DNA from 3 places in the Thalassotalea castellviae genome. Region 1 is predicted to be linked to each of the others. Evidence: predicted binding sites of a transcription regulator. Region 1 holds the regulator's gene; each other region holds the start of a gene.

What was found. The regulator sigma-54, encoded in region 1, starts transcription at its own class of promoters, with help from an activator protein. The targets are predictions, from matches to a motif close to GTTGGCACGNNNNTNGNNT.
Region 2: glnK (P-II family nitrogen regulator) is a predicted target of sigma-54. The motif match lies at 3,541-3,559, and genes of this name have one in related genera.
Region 3: RM573_RS02320 (DUF2884 family protein) is a predicted target of sigma-54. The motif match lies at 3,644-3,662, and genes of this name have one in related genera.

The regions. Positions count from the first base shown of each region.
Region 1 covers NZ_JAVRIF010000003.1:44,744-50,444, reverse strand. The annotation lists gene RM573_RS06575 (KpsF/GutQ family sugar-phosphate isomerase) at 1-528, shown strand, start outside; gene kdsC (3-deoxy-manno-octulosonate-8-phosphatase KdsC) at 528-1,106, shown strand; gene lptC (LPS export ABC transporter periplasmic protein LptC) at 1,103-1,669, shown strand; gene lptA (lipopolysaccharide transport periplasmic protein LptA) at 1,635-2,189, shown strand; gene lptB (LPS export ABC transporter ATP-binding protein) at 2,186-2,917, shown strand; gene RM573_RS06550 (RNA polymerase factor sigma-54) at 2,985-4,493, shown strand; gene hpf (ribosome hibernation promoting factor) at 4,517-4,804, shown strand; gene ptsN (PTS IIA-like nitrogen regulatory protein PtsN) at 4,832-5,284, shown strand; gene rapZ (RNase adapter RapZ) at 5,309-5,701, shown strand, end outside.
Region 2 covers NZ_JAVRIF010000011.1:14,844-20,544, reverse strand. The annotation lists gene RM573_RS15805 (PGPGW domain-containing protein) at 1-226, shown strand, start outside; gene RM573_RS15800 (DUF3581 family protein) at 337-1,044, opposite strand; gene RM573_RS15795 (GIY-YIG nuclease family protein) at 1,179-1,448, opposite strand; gene RM573_RS15790 (DUF2797 domain-containing protein) at 1,570-2,370, shown strand; gene RM573_RS15785 (HDOD domain-containing protein) at 2,504-3,349, shown strand; gene glnK (P-II family nitrogen regulator) at 3,592-3,930, shown strand; gene RM573_RS15775 (ammonium transporter) at 3,941-5,206, shown strand; gene RM573_RS15770 (Dyp-type peroxidase) at 5,410-5,701, shown strand, end outside.
Region 3 covers NZ_JAVRIF010000001.1:511,348-517,048, forward strand. The annotation lists gene prsT (XrtA/PEP-CTERM system TPR-repeat protein PrsT) at 1-553, opposite strand, end outside; gene RM573_RS02310 (PEP-CTERM sorting domain-containing protein) at 828-1,679, shown strand; gene RM573_RS02315 (tRNA-uridine aminocarboxypropyltransferase) at 1,824-2,567, opposite strand; gene RM573_RS02320 (DUF2884 family protein) at 2,800-3,600, opposite strand; gene RM573_RS02325 (cold-shock protein) at 3,893-4,102, opposite strand; gene RM573_RS02330 (RNA methyltransferase) at 4,291-4,806, opposite strand; gene RM573_RS02335 (class I SAM-dependent methyltransferase) at 4,939-5,701, shown strand, end outside.

The sequences.
Region 1 (5,701 bases):
CCATTAGGTTTAGCCCCTACTTCAAGTACAACAGCAACATTAGTCATGGGGGATGCTTTAGCGGTAGCACTGCTAAATGCGAAAGACTTTACTGCCAATGACTTTGCCCTTTCTCATCCAGGGGGAAGTTTAGGTAAACGGTTATTATTACGCCTGCAGGATATTATGCACAGTGGCGAACGCATCCCATTAGTGAATGAAAAGGCGAAGATCAAAGAGGCATTAGTTGAAATGTCCTTAAAAGGTCTCGGCATGACCGCCGTCATTAAAGACAGTGGTGAATTAATTGGGCTTTTTACAGACGGTGATTTGCGTCGCATCCTCGATGAAAAAATTGATATTCATCAGGACGACATAGCCAGTGTCATGACAAAAAATCCTCGGGTAGCCGAAGGTGAAATGTTAGCTGCACAAGCCTTGAAAATTATGGAAGACAATAAGATTAATGGCTTAATTATCGTTGATAATAACAATCACCCCGTTGGTGCCATGAATATGCACGACTTGCTTAAATCAGGAGTTCTTTAATGACAAAGCCTAACTTGTCATCGAACGACACAACGAAAACTTTATACGGTGAAATAGCCAATACTATTTACCACAAAGCGAAGAATATAAAGCTTTTTGTATGTGATATAGACGGTGTATTTTCTGATGGTCGAATTTATCTAGGTAACGATGGCGAAGAATTAAAAGCCTTTCATACAAAAGACGGTTATGGCATCAAAGCTTTAGGCGCCAGTGGTGTTGACGTTGCCGTGATCACCGGAAGACAATCAAATATCGTACAAACAAGAATGACAGCTCTGAATGTAAAACACATTATCCAAGGAGAAGAAAACAAACTTCCGGCATTAAAAGCCTTAATTGAGAAATATCAATTAACCGCGGAACAAGTAGCATATATAGGTGATGACATGCCTGATTATCCATGCATGGAATATGTCGGTTTATCCATAGCGGTGAATGACGCTCATCCGGCTATTTTAAGTTTAGCTGATCATGTAACAACGATTAAAGGAGGTTTTGGCGCGGTACGTGAAATATGCGATATCATTATGCAAAGTCAAAACAGCCTGCAATATGCCAGTGGCGCAAGTATATGACACGCATATATATAGCTTCGTTACTATTTTTTATTTTTTCAGTGGTCAGTTACATTGTCATTGAATGGCACCAAAACAGTAACCAAATCACCAATGCTATAGATAACAAAATATCCCCTGATTTTATTGCTGAAAGCTTAAATAGCGAAACGTATAACAGCACAGGGCAACTCTCCTATATTATCGATGCGAATCGAATGGAACATTATTCAGAATTATCAGTCACACACTTTGAGTTTCCTAAATATACCTTATACCCAAAAAATACCGATTCTCCATGGAAAATTAGTGCAAATGAAGGCACACTCTATAATAGCAATAGAGTAAAACTTGAAAGTAAAGTGGCGTTAATTGCAACCGACAGTAAAAGTTTAATTCAAGAGATCCATGGAAAGTATTTAGAATTAGATTTAAACACTAATATTATTAGTTCAGAAAAAAAGATAGAAATAAAAGGAATTGATTTTACCATGTACGGTACAGGACTGATTGTAGACTTAAACACTAAACAAGTAACGCTGACAAAACATGAAAAAACCATATTTCAACCTATTAAAAACTAGTTGTTTGGCTTTAGGGGTAACCTTAAGTCTTTCATATAGTGTTATAGCAGCAAAAGTTGATTTGAATGAAGAAATCAAAATTGATGCTTCTAGACAAGCAGCTGATCTCAAAAATAAAATATTTAGTTACATTGATAATGTCATTATTACCCAAGGCTCTTTAACAATAAAAGCAGACCTAGTGCAAGTTGTGACAGAAGCCACGAGTAACGAAAAAACATATATTGCCAAAGGGCAACCAGCAACGTTCGAACAAATATTGGAAGACGGAACGCCTATTTATCTGCAAGCAAATGAAATTAAATATCAACCTGAAAAAAATACGGTGATGATTTCAGGAAATGCTGAACTTCGTCAAGAAGGCAGCAAAGTCAGTGGCACCACTATCAGTTATAATTTTTTGACCGAACAAGTACAGGCAAGCAGTGACGACAATGCTAGAGTACAAACGGTATTACAACCGAAAAACCTTGAGAAAAAAAAGTTAGATAAAAAATCGTTGGATAATAAAAATAAATGACCACTGCCACCTTAATTGCCAATAATTTGGCAAAAGCCTACAAAGGCCGAAAAGTCGTAAAGAACGTTGGTATGAAAGTGCAAGAAGGCCAAGTTGTCGGATTGCTCGGTCCAAATGGTGCCGGTAAAACAACTTCGTTTTATATGATAGTTGGTTTAGTCAATAGTGATAGCGGTTCAATCATCTTAAATGATGAAGATATTACTTTACTCCCTATGCATGAAAGAGCCCGAAAAGGTATCGGATACCTTCCACAGGAAGCTTCCATTTTCCGTAAGCTAACGGTTTATGAAAATATTATGGCGATTTTGCAAACCCGTAAAGATTTAGATGATATCAGTAGAGAAGAAAAGCTTGAGCATCTCGTTGAAGAATTTAATATAGGTCATATCAAAGATAATTTAGGCATGAGCTTATCCGGTGGCGAACGACGCCGAGTTGAAATTGCGAGAGCACTAGCGGCAGAGCCCAAATTTATCTTACTTGATGAGCCTTTTGCTGGCGTTGATCCAATTTCAGTAGGTGATATAAAAAAAATTATCCTACACTTAAAACAACGTGGCATTGGAATTTTAATCACAGATCACAATGTTCGTGAAACATTAGACGTTTGTGAGCATGCATATATTGTTAGTCACGGTGAATTAATCGCGGAAGGCAATGCAGATCAAATTCTTGCGAATCAACAAGTAAGAGATGTATACCTTGGTGAGCAATTCACGCTATAGTTACACAAAGCTTTGATAAAAAGTAAAAATCAATATGAAGCTAGAAAATAGGAAAATAATACGATAAATGCGCCCTAGTCTGCAGCTCCGAATAGGACAACAACTCACCATGACTCCACAATTGCAACAAGCGATTAAGCTTTTGCAATTGTCGACGTTGGATCTTCAGCAAGAAATCCAAGAAGCTCTTGAAAGTAATCCATTATTAGAAGTAGATGAATCAACCCCAAGTGACAATGATGCGCAATCGGATAACTTAGAAGAAGCATTTTCTGCTGGTGTAACAGAACAAAACACTAAAACATCCGACGGCAGTGAAGATTCAGCTCCTACTATCGATGAAATTAGTACAACGGAAGCTATGGATAAATCTGAGATCCCTGAAGAGCTCAACATAGACACTACCTGGGAAGAAAGCTACAGTGCTGGCGTTTCAAATACCGGTGCCAGTGCACCTGCTTCAGAAGATTATACTTATCAGGGCGAAACAACGGACTCCATTCAAGACCATTTACGCTGGCAAATGGAGTTAACGCCATTTTCAGAAACGGACCTTGCCATCGCGACGGCTATTATTGATGCCATCGATGATGCTGGCTATTTAAGAGTCAGTGTTGAAGAAATTCTTGAAGCGATGGGCAATGAAGAAGTTGAACTTGATGAAGTTGAAGCCGTACTTAAACGTATTAATATGTTTGATCCTGTTGGCGTTGGGGCTCGCTCTATCTCAGAATGTTTAACCATTCAATTAAATCAATTTGATAAAGAAACGCCTTGGTTAAAAGAAAGTAAGCTGATCATTAATGAATATATCGACTTATTAGGTAACCGAGATTATCGCCAAATCATGCGGAAAACGCGTTTAAAAGAAGATCAACTACGCGAAGTGATCAAGCTAATTCAATCGCTGGATCCAAGACCAGGTGATAGTGTCATTAAAGGTGATGATCAATATGTCATCCCTGATGTTTCGGTCGAAAAGAAAAATGGTCGTTGGATGGTTGAATTAAACCCAGATACAGCACCACGACTATCGGTTAATCAGCAATATGCCTCCATGGCACGAAATATGAAATCATCGACAGACAGTCAGTTTATACGTTCAAACCTACAAGAAGCTAAATGGTTTATTAAAAGCTTAGAAAGCCGAAATGATACATTGTTAAAAGTCTCTAACTGCATTGTACAACGCCAACAAGGCTTCTTTGAACACGGGCCAGAAGCAATGCGACCTATGGTACTCAATGATATTGCAGAAGCGGTAGATATGCATGAGTCCACTATTTCCCGTGTTACGACCCAAAAATATATGCATACACCTAGAGGAATCTTTGAATTAAAATATTTCTTCTCTAGCCACGTAAGCACAGAAAATGGTGGAGAATGTTCATCCACCGCAATTCGAGCTTTAATTAAAAAGTTGGTCGCTGCAGAAATTCCAGCCAAACCATTAAGTGATAGTAAAATGGCGGAATTACTTGCAGAACAAGGCATTAATGTCGCCAGAAGAACCATTGCCAAGTATCGAGAATCATTGTCAATTCCTCCTTCTAACCAACGAAAAAGTCTACTTTAACAACTAAATAAGGATCTAAGCTTATGCAAATTAATCTTGCTGGTCATCATGTTGAAATTACTGAAGCTTTACGTGAAAGTGTCAATACAAAATTTGCCAAGTTAGAACGACATTTTGATCATATAAATAATGTTCATGTGGTATTGACGGTAGAAAAGCTGAATCAAATTGCGGAAGCAACAGCCCACCTTAACGGAACAGAAATACACGCAAAAGCCGAAAATGCCGATATGTATGCTTCAATCGATGCTTTAGTTAATAAACTCGATAAACAAGTTTTAAAGTACAAAGGCAAAATCAACCAACATTAATCCATCGTCTATTTCAACACGAGCATTATGAAATTAACTGAACTTATTAACGAGAACTGCACCTTGTGTGCAGTTCATGCTACTAGCAAAAAGCGTATTTTAGAATTATTATGTGAAAAAGCTGCCGAGTCTTATACTGATTTTAACACTTATTCACTGCTTGAAAGTCTAATGGCACGTGAAAAAATGGGTTCAACTGGGATAGGTAATGGTATCGCGATCCCACACGGTAGATTAACTGATGGGGGTAAAGTCGTTGTCGTGATTGCCACAACAGAGTCTCCAATTGATTTTGATGCGATAGATAATAGACCCGTCGATATTTTTATTGCTTTATTCGTACCCGAAGAAAATTGTCAACAACATTTATCCACGCTACAAAGCATTGCACAAATTTTTAGTGATAAACAAACTTGCAAACTGGTCCGAAAATGTCACTCGAGTTCAGAGCTTTTCAATTTATTGAAAAATAATAACTAAACCTTAGTACCAAGGATTTCGACAATGAAACTCATCATCGTTAGTGGCCGTTCAGGATCAGGAAAAAGTGTCGCATTAAGAGTGCTGGAAGATTTAGGTTATTATTGTGTTGATAATATCCCTGTCAATCTTTTACCAGCTTTAACACATACGGTGATTAATGATTATGAAACCGTAGCGGTTAGCTTAGATGTTCGTAATTTACCGGCAGATCCTAATGATATTTCTGAAATTATCAATTACTTACCCAGTGCGGTAGATCTAAATATTGTTTATTTAGATGCGGATGATAACGACTTAATTAAACGTTTTAGCGAAACACGCCGCTTGCATCCATTGATCAAACAGAATATTGCGCTTGATCAAGCGATATCACTTGAGAAAAAACTGTTAGAGCCTATTTCAAGCCGTGCAAAT
Region 2 (5,701 bases), on a different contig from region 1:
TAAAAATACTTTGATATCACTGGTGGGTTTTATCTTTGTTGCGATTGGACTGATTTTTATTCTACTACCAGGTCCGGCAATATTATTTTTGCCACTAGGACTAGCACTGCTAAGTTTACAGCATGAATGGGCAAAAGTATGGTTAAAACGATGCCAACGGTTGATGAGAAACAGTGCGGTACAGCTTGATAAAATGTGGCTTAGGTTTAAATATCGAAAGCCATAATCGAATGTCTCAATAGTATTTCATTAATAAAGCGTACTTTTTTCGTACGCTTTATTGAAAGTGAGTGTAAGTTAACAAGTTACGTTTAACTAAGCTTTATCACGGGTTGATTACGCCACAAATTTAGCTTTTTTGTCATTGTATTCTTGGACAATCGCATCGATAACAGATTGCTCATAAGGGCGTAAGCCACTTAATAACATATGCTTTTTACCATGGCCGATTTTTTTACCGTTAGACATTAAGTTAAAAATTAAATCAGCAACACCACGTTTACCTTCAATTGATAGCGTTGATGTGGCGAGTTCAAGATTTACTTCATGAAAATTAAGTGTATCAAGGTGAATACTCATGCTTTCATACATGACCATAGGGCGTGTAGGATTGATCATTACTTGCTTTTCAGCCATCAAAGCAACCAGAATATGTGGGAATGTGTGACCTGAAAATTCTACGTAAGCTTTTGTTAAAGCACTGATAGTCGTTACTTCTTTAGTATTTTCTCCGCTGACATCTATGGTTAAATATTCTTTATCATTTTCATCGACAATGGCTGCATGCGATTCAATATGATCAGGGAATATCAATTCAACACCATCGTTGACCATGCCTGAAAAGGTAAACTTCATTTCTTGGGAAAGACCTGACTTTTCTAATGTTAAAGAAAATAGTAAATCGCCGGGCACACAAAACCTTTTTGCGTCTACGTCGTGCAACGGATTAAAATCATCAGCAATTTTTTTGGCAAAATCACTTGCTTGTTGACGAGTGAAATTAATTTTACCCGCAGCGTTATTACAATAACTTTCTAAAAACATAAATACACTTTACTCATTAAACACAAAACCGAACTATTCTAACAGTTGTTTCAGTAAAAATCGAAATAATATAAGGATGTCCTTACAAAGCAGACCAGTAAAATCAAGGGGTTGAGCGTACACTTGTACTGTAATTAGCAATTGAATGCAGAGACGAGTTTTTCTTTTTCTTTTTTGGTAAGTTGCTTTAATTGGTATTCACGTTGACAGGCTGTTTTTCTATCTAGGGCTGTTTCTTGATAGGCGAGAGAGACAGGTCGGCGTACACGTGTATATTTAGCTCCTGTTTTGTTGCACTGATTGTGTTGAGCGAGGCGTCTGGCGACATCAGTAGTGACACCCGTGTACAGACTATTATCTGCACAACGCAGTATGTATACGTACCAATTTGAAGGTTTTGACATGGCGGACTGTGCGACGATTAAAAATTTTCGATGGAGTAGTGTGCCATTTTTCCTTAACATGTCGATATAATATTTTAGAAATGGTAAATCAATGCAAACAGAAGTAGGCGCATTAAGAAAGATGACAGCTCAATTAGATGAGCAAGGTCATGTTCACTATCAATTACCTATTGGCGAGCAATTATTGCCGCTAAATGAATTAATAGGTAAGCAACTCACCCTTATTTATCATGAGCATATCAGTTGCTCTCATTGCGGAAGGAAAACTAAAAAGAGCTTTTCACAAGGCTATTGTTATCCATGTATGCAAAAACTTGCTCAATGCGATATGTGTATAATGAAACCGGAAACGTGTCATTTTGAACAAGGTACTTGTCGTGAACCTGAATGGGGTGAGGCGAATTGTTTTATTCCTCATTATGTTTATTTAGCAAATACTTCAGGGTTGAAAGTGGGGATCACTCGTCATACTCAAATTCCAACTCGTTGGATAGATCAAGGGGCTACTCAGGCTTTACCAGTTTTTAAAGTGAATACTCGCTTACAGTCAGGATTAGTTGAAATAGCACTTGCGGAGTTTATTGCCGATAAAACCAATTGGCGAACTATGCTAAAAGGTAATGCAGAGCCAATGGATTTAATCGCAAAGTCTCAAGAGTTAATTCCGTTAATTTCTGAGAAATTAAACGATATTCGATTAAAATTTGGTGAAGATTCAGTTGAACAATTATCCAATGACATGGTTGAACTGAACTTTCCTGTTGAAGAATTCCCAACAAAAATTGTGTCGCATAACTTTGATAAAAACCCTGAAGTGAGTGGGATTTTACAAGGTATTAAAGGGCAATATTTATTCTTTGATACAGGGGTTATCAATATTAGAAAGTTTTCTTCGTATCATATTCATGCGTTGGTCAATTAATTAAAATAACTGGTAAATTGTGTCTATAATAAAAAATATCATGCTAGTGTCGTTGAAAGGAATTAAAAGTGAGTTTTTATATATCACGTGTTAACCGTAACTTTTCAATGATTTTGTTAATAAGGTAAAGCAGATGGATGCTATGGATTATGCCGAAAAGGCGAATGAAATTTTTGTTTTATCAGACTCTTTTATCCGTATTAAAGAACTTATTGATGATGAAGCATCGACCATCGATGATATTTCTGATGTCATTTTAATTGACCCGGCTTTAGCGGCAACCATATTAAAATTGGCGAACAGCTCGTTTTTTAATTATCCCGGTAAGATAGACACCATTTCAAAAGCGGTTTTAGTGCTTGGTATCACAGAAGTTTATAATTTGGTGATAGCTTATTTTACCACTAAAGCTTTCAAGTCTATTTCGGCTTCTGCTGAATTCTTAGAATCTTTTTGGGAGCAAAGTGTCGATTGCGCACTGATGATTAAGTATTTAGGTTTTAAATTAGGAGTACCTAAGGCTGAACGTTTATTTATATTGGGTTTACTGCATAATTTAGGTGAGCTGGTTATGCAGCAATTTCAAGCCGAACAAGTGGAAATGGCCAATCAAATAGGTAGCAAAGAATTACCATGGAACAAACAACAAGAAGTGTTTGGTTTTACCTATGCCGATTGCACCGCAGAGTTATTGAAACTTTGGCAATTACCCTATAATTTAATTGAGCCTATTCGTTTTCAAAATGAAGAAGATTTCCAATACAGCACCATGGAAACGAAATTGTTATATACGGCTAAGCGAATGATGCAACTAAACCGCCAATGTAAATCACATGCGCAAGAAGACGTGTTAACGCGTGAAAAACTAACTGTCTTATCGCTTCAACAAGATGCTATATCAGAAGCAAATGATTATTGCGATATGGAGCGTTTAGGTATTTTAGCGGTATTAAACCCAAGTGCTGCAATGATTTATTAATAACCTATTAACAATTTATTCTACTTATATAAACGGCGATTATTGCTAATAATCGCCGTTTTTTCTTACTTACCGTAAACATGCACCAACTATCAACACTATTTTTAACTCCATGCACCAAAGTGGTGCTTAAGTAAGCATTCAAATCAATATTTTATTTGTAACCTCTTGTTTAGTAATGCTTTATTTCTATTGGTATAACAATTGAATATTCATTGTCAAACTATAAAAAGGGGTAATAAATGAAACTTATTAGCGCAATTATCAAACCGTTTAAATTAGATGATGTTCGAGAGGCCATCTCTGAAATCGGTGTTGAAGGGTTAACAGTAAGTGAAGTAAAAGGGTTCGGTCGACAAAAAGGTCATACCGAACTATATCGTGGTGCCGAATATCAAGTTGACTTTTTACCTAAGGTAAAACTTGAAATTGCCGTAAATGATGATGTTGTTGAACGTTTAGTTGAAACCATCACTAAATCTGCCTACACCGGAAAAATCGGTGACGGAAAGATTTTTGTTTACAACCTTGAGCAAGCCGTACGTATTCGTACTGGTGAAAATGACGTAGAAGCACTTTAAGGGGAATATCATGGAACAAAATATCTTTCATCTTCAATATGCCATGGACACGTTTTACTTTTTAGTGTGTGGCGCATTAGTCATGTGGATGGCTGCTGGCTTCTCAATGCTAGAAGCAGGTTTAGTTAGAGCTAAAAATACCACAGAAATATTAACGAAAAACGTCGCGCTTTATGCGATTTCTTGCATGATGTACTTAGCATGCGGTTATGAAATTATGTATGGCGGCGGTTTCTTTTTGTCGGGCATAGAAACAGTTGACGCAGACGCAGTATTGAAATCTTTCGCTGAACGTGAAGACGGCTTTACTGGCGGAGCAATTTATTCGGCGGCTTCTGACTTTTTCTTCCAAGTAGTCTTTGTTGCTACAGCAATGTCGATTGTTTCAGGTGCGGTTGCCGAGCGTATGAAATTATGGGCTTTCTTAGCCTTTACTGTCGTTTTAACCGCGGTTATTTATCCAATGGAAGGTAGCTGGACATGGGGTGGTAATGCCGTATTTGGTTTATACACACTCGGTGATTTAGGATTTTCTGACTTTGCCGGTTCTGGTATTGTTCATATGGCAGGTGCTTCAGCGGCATTAGCGGGTGTATTATTGTTAGGTGCTCGTAAAGGGAAATACACAGCTGACGGTCGTGTCAATGCAATCCCAGGTTCTAACTTACCATTAGCTACGTTAGGTACATTCATTTTATGGATGGGTTGGTTTGGTTTCAACGGTGGCTCAGTATTAAAGTTAGGTGATATTGGTAATTCACATTCAGTTGCTATGGTCTTTTTAAATACTAACGCAGCGGCGGCTGGTGGTGCGGTTGCAGCATTAATCTTAGCTAAAATTTTATTTAAGAAAGCTGATTTAACGATGGCATTAAACGGTGCCTTAGCGGGTCTAGTTGCTATTACTGCAGAACCTTCTACGCCAACAGCATTGCAAGCGACATTATTTGGTGCCATTGGTGGTATTATTGTTGTCCTTTCAATTGTTAGCTTAGATAAATTAAAGATTGATGATCCAGTGGGTGCTATCTCTGTTCACGGTGTCGTTGGTTTGTTTGGTTTATTATTAGTGCCAGTAACAAATGACGGTGCATCATTTAGTGGTCAGTTAATTGGTGCTGCTACTATCTTTGCATGGGTATTTGTAACAAGCTTTGTGGTTTGGTATGTACTTAAAATAACTATGGGTATTCGTGTTACTGAAGAAGAAGAATATGAAGGTGTTGATAAAGCTGATTGTGGTATGGAAGCCTATCCAGAATTCACAAACGGTTAATTAACAACGAAAGTATTGAAAAGCAGCTTAATCGCTGCTTTTTTTGTGTGTTAAATTTGAGCCGTTATAACAGTCAGTGGTGATGACGGGATTTACCTTGTCATGAATAACGATGTTTTCTTTTCTTTATTAAAGGTTTATTATCTCTACCAAGTTTTGTGAGCAAGTTAAGCATCACAAAAATCTTATTTATTGAGGGCAGTATGGCAAGAGAACAATTTGGTATTTGCGCAGAGCCGAGCTTACATGGCTATTATTTAATGTTTAATGTATTAGATGATAAAAATGCGCATATTCGCCAAGCATTATCACGTTTACCTGCTTTATTTGATAAATATGCGGATCGCTTTTCTGAGAGTAATTTAACGGGCGTTGTTGCAATTGGTGCAACCTATTGGGATGAACTCCACCCAGAATCTCGCCCTAAATTTTTGAAGTCGTTTACTGAAATTAAGTGTGATGATCGTATTGCTCCTGCGGTAAATTATGATTTAT
Region 3 (5,701 bases), on a different contig from region 1:
GCTCAATATATTTAAGCGCCTCTTCATATTGATTTCTTTTATATGCAACTTGAGCTAAACCGAGAAAAGCTTCATAATTTCGAGGATTTAATTCGAGCGCATCTTGATATTCAGCTTGTGCTAATACTGTATTGTTTTTGTTAAATAATGCTCTACCTTTAAGCACCAAAATATCACTTGAAAGTTTCTCGCTCCCAGGAATAGGCGTAGCTTTATTGATCACTAGATCGTATTTATTTTGTAATAAATAAGCTTCCAGCAATAACAATAACGTTTTTTTATCATCGGCATTACCTTGCTCTGCAAATTTCAATTCAATTTCGGCACCAGCACCATCACCTTGAGCAATAAGAATTTCAGCCATTAAGATTCGAGAAGGCAAATGTTTAGGGTTATTTTTTAAGGCATTTTTAAGGTGTATAACAGCTGAGTTCAAATCTTCCATGTAAAAACTTTTTAGCGCATTTTCAAAAGGCTCATTACTACTTGATTGTGCTGCAATAACTGAACCGCTGAGTAAAACACTAAAAGCGACTACTTTCTTGATTGTCATCCCTTTAATTCCCATTCTATTTTTACTATCCAAAACAATGACTCTTTAATATTTGATGAGGCCTATGATATGATAAATACATTCGTTACAGCAACTATAATAAAAGTGTCTAAGTTTTTTACACCTTGAGAGTATCTAAAACTACTCATCACCACAAAAAACAAGCAACACATTGATTTTTAATCGTTTTTCAATATTGGCGTATAATTTGCTTAATCGTTATCAATGATGAAAATACTTAGTTAGCATTTAAAAGTTTAAGGTTTGAATTAGTATGAAATGTTTAAAATGGATTGCAGTTTCAGCATTGTCACTATCTTGTATTACAGCTACTGCTGGTAATATTCCTGCTACAGTGATAAATGATAATTATATTGGTGCCGGTTACTCAGGTGATGTTAAAGGTAGCGAAAGCATTTATGATATATCAAAAATGGAAGTATCGAGAACAGGTACTCAAATGACCGTTGATATTTTCACAAACTTTGTTGGCAAAAATGACGACTACGGTATCGTATTTGGTGATTTATTTATGTCAACAAACGTTACTGACTTTGATTCTCCTTGGAAGCCTAATAGTGCCAATGACACGTGGAATAATACCGACTGGAATTATGCATATACTATTCAAGACTGGGAAAACGGTGATGGTGGTCGTTGGGATGACCGTGATAACACCTCAAGTGGTCAAGGTCGCTTAGTTTCTGGTTTTAATTCTGGTGATTTAAAATATTCAAATAGTGGTACAAACCGTCATAATCAAGCAGTTTCATTAAAGAATACTAATTATTACAATCCAAATAGTTCAAATAATGCTTATGACAATATCCATTACAACGGTAACACTTATGATGCAGATTCTACTTACTGGAATTCTGCTTGGAGTAACTGGTCTGCTGGTAATGGAAAAATCTCATTTACATTTGATGTCGCCAATACGGCTTTAGCAACAGCAAATCAAATTGCATTTCGTTGGGCTATGTCTTGTGCCAATGACATTATTGAAGGTTTAGTTTCAGTAAGAGACCCAGACAATCAAACTACAGTGCCAGAGCCACAAACATTATTATTAATGTTGTTAGGTATGGCTGGTATCGCTTACCGTCGTAAAATCAACGCTAAGTAAGCAATATATTCGACGAAAAAACGACCTTATAGGTCGTTTTTTTATCTCTTAAATTTATAATTAAAGTCATTTTACCAATAGTAAACTGAAACAATGCCCCCTCGCCTGTCTCTAGAACAAGAAGACAACCCCCCAATTGAACAGCTAATATTGATAAGCTTGAATTAACGACTCATATCTTTGTTGTGCTTGAGGATCGCCTTTATTTGTTTGGCAAACACTTTTTTGATACTGATAACTATAAACATCAAACCAACTGTCCAAAATTTTAGCATTGACCGGTTCTCCAGCTACAGCTAGAACTTGCGCAGCGACTTCAGCAGTACATAATTGATTGATTTTTTCTGAACTTCTTAATTGATATTTTGGTAAGTAATCTTTATGAATGAAAGACTGCGGATCAATAGAGAGTATAGGTAACCCATTTAAATATGGACTTTTTCTAAATATTTTTTTAGCTTCTCGCCAGCTACCATCTAACATAATAAACAATGGTTTTTTATTGCTTTTATCATCGATCTCTTGATTGAATACTTGTTGATTTTCTTTCGCGTATTCTTCAGGAAATACAATATAGGGCTGCCAATTATCATCATGAATTAAATCGATAAGCTCTTGCTCAACGGAGGTCCGTGACCATAAAAAAGCAAAAGTTTCAGGAATTAAGTCGGCGATTAGCTTTCCTGTATTGCTTGGTTTTAAGACCTCGGTATCATACATCAGCAATAAAAAGCCAACTTTACTATTAAGCGTTACTTTTAATTGGCAAACACAGTTTTCTTTTGCTAAGTGGCATAATTCACAGCGAATTAATCGTTGCCCTCTTGATTTGTAGACAGTAGTCGAAATACTTTTACGATATTGAAATAAACGATTAACAGCGTGCATGAAGTTGTAGGAGTTAAAACTAATTTAACCATATTTTAAAAGATCCCCCTCTAAATGAACAGTAACAATGCTAATTAGGTACTTTTCATGTTTTTTCACTACAACAATAAAAGCATTAAGCTGAAACTAAAAAGCCTGAGTCCGATGCAAAATCGAATTCAGGCCATGGTTGACGTTTAGCAATGAGTCTACTTTATGAGGTCACTTCATTTAAGCGCCTTTTCAAATGAATCTATGCTTTATTTCTTTTATCTAAATCTGCATCAATCACATTAAAATCAGATAATTCATCGATACTTTGGCTTAATTGCGTTTCTATACCATCAATTTTATAAACGGTATGACATAAAGCCTCGCCTCTCTTTTCTAACTTTTCTGCACGATACTCTATATCCCTCTCAATTTGCTCGCCAAAATTTTCCATTCGAGCTTCAAAAGCTTCCATATCACCACCAGCAAATAACATCTCTTGCCCTACAGCAATCAATAAGCTTCCTAATGAATTTTGAATGGTATCTTCTACGGCCGCTTCAATACGTTGTTCCAACTCTTCATTAAAAAAGTCGTCAGCAAAATCACCATGTTCATCGATATAAAACTCATTTTCACTAGCAAAGCGTCGATCTACTTCATCTCGGATCCCATATAAATGCTCGGTAAGATCTTCACCAACGTCATTATTTTCTCCTAATAACTCGTTAAAGGCTAAATTTACCCCTTCTACAGCTATTTCAATGGCATCAAAAGCAAGTTCTTTCGCTTCTGGCAATACAGAGCGAATACTCGTTGAGTATTCTAAAACTAACGATTGCTGATAATCATTCAATTCAACTTCTTTGCCATTTACAATTAAAATTTCATTATTAATGATTTTATAGAGCGCTTGATCATTTTTAGTAAACTCAATAAAGTTTTTATTAATTTTTACCCCTGCATTCAATTCAATATTACATGAGTCTGAAGAGAAACTCGTATCATGAGCAAACGCGGTAGTAGTTGATAATAAAACGGCTGTAGCAAGTAAAGATTTCATTGGAATACCCTTTATGTGATAACACTTTATGCTGTTTGTTTATATTCAAAACTAGTGCCAAAAGGTAACCCATTGATTTATTTGAAATATTAAAATATTTCTATTTGTTAATTGTGATAAGAAATAAAGAAGTGATGATAAAAACTAAAAAGTAGTGAATTAAACCATTCAATAAATGAAGTGGGCTTTCCTTAATTCAACAATATATATACTAAAATTGAGGCATTAAAAAAGGATAAGATTAAAATCTTATCCTTTCATTAATTTATATTTTCTTTAAAGAAAACTTAAATTATAAAGCTACGATGTTTTCAGCTTGAGGACCTTTTTGGCCTTGAGTAACAGTAAACTGAACTTTTTGACCTTCTGCTAAAGTTTTGAAACCGTCGCCAGAGATAGCGCTGAAGTGTGCAAACACGTCAGGACCAGATTCTTGCTCGATAAAACCAAAACCTTTAGATTCGTTGAACCATTTAACTGTACCAGTAGTTGTCTCAGACATAATACTTTCCTATTTAATTGAGTAATGTTTTGCCCTAAGGCGGTGTTGCAGGAAGTGTAACTATTACTTATCAAACGGGACGAGCTACTAATAACGCGATACGATGTATATAAAAATAGGTCTTACTTTCTAGCTGATTTGAATTCTAATGATTTACAGCTAAGAGTCAAGCTATTTCGTTTTTATCGTCAATTGTTATTTTTAACTTTGATTTTATTATTCGTATCTCTACTTTGTTTAATTAGCTCATTGCTGATATCTAAATGTTCAGATTTCGCAAGACGATCATATAAAACCACATTGACAGTAGCAGCTAAATTCATACAACCTTTGGTTGGTATATAGACAACATGATCAGCTTCATCAACAAGCTTTTGGCTGATACTGCCATCTTCCGGACCTAAGATATAAAGGGCATTTCTCGGGTGTTCAAACAAAGGTAAAGGTGTTGCTCCTTCAACCAGTTCAACACAAACCACCTCAACATTTTCATCTTTATTCGATATGAGCGACTCTACTGGTGTTAACGGGATTTGTTGTGAAATATTTTTGGTATCGGTAGAAAATTTCGCCGCTTGTTGATATCGCTGGCCAGTATATATCACCTCATTAACCCCATAGCAACCAGCTGCTCTCATTACAGCACCTACATTACTCGGACTTTTGGGGTTTGTTAAACCGACCATTACTGTAGAATTTTGCACGTCATTTTTCATCATTATTCATCGGTAGTAGTAATCATTTAGCTTAAAAGAAATGATTTTATTGCTTTTAAAGATAAGTGCCAAGTGATAGATCTAGATATTAAAAATAACATCACTATAAAAAGGACTATTATGAAAACTAGGCTGATCCCGCTACTCACTATAACGATATTGTTTGGAGCAAATGCTTCTGCAAAGGTGACCTCTCTGCAACAAAACATCACTGACGTCATAAAAATGTCTCATAGAACCGACGCTGATAAGCTAAGAGATAATAATCGTTCACCCGTTCAAGCATTATCATTTTTTGGTTTTAAACAGAATATGAAAGTGATTGAATTTGCACCTGGTAATGGCTGGTATACCAAAATATTAGCCCCTTTATTGGCTGAAAAAGGAGAACTTCATCTTGCATATAATACACAATGGTTGACTGACTTAGACCCGATACTCTCTCAGAAGGGCTTTGAATCTACGATAAAATTACCTATAGAACTTTCTTGGAACAACCAAGAATTTAGATATGATTTAGGCAAATTATCATTTGGCATGAATGACGCAGACATGATTTTAAACATTCGTGAATATCATAACTTTAATTTAGCTGATAAAACTAAATTAAATAATGAAGCGTTCAATGCGTTAAAACCAGGCGGACTATATGTCATTGTTGATCATACCCGACGTCACATGGCAGTTGAAACCAGAGAGCTTGCTAGAAGAGAAGATCCTGTAAAAGTGATTTTAGAAGTGCAATCTGCTGGCTTTATTTTAGAGAAGTCTTCAGACATGTTTTATCGACCTGACGATGAACTACGTTATGAAGTAGGTAGAAAAACAGTAACAGGTAATACGGATCGATTTACTTTAGTGTTTCGAAAACCAGTCGCTAAAT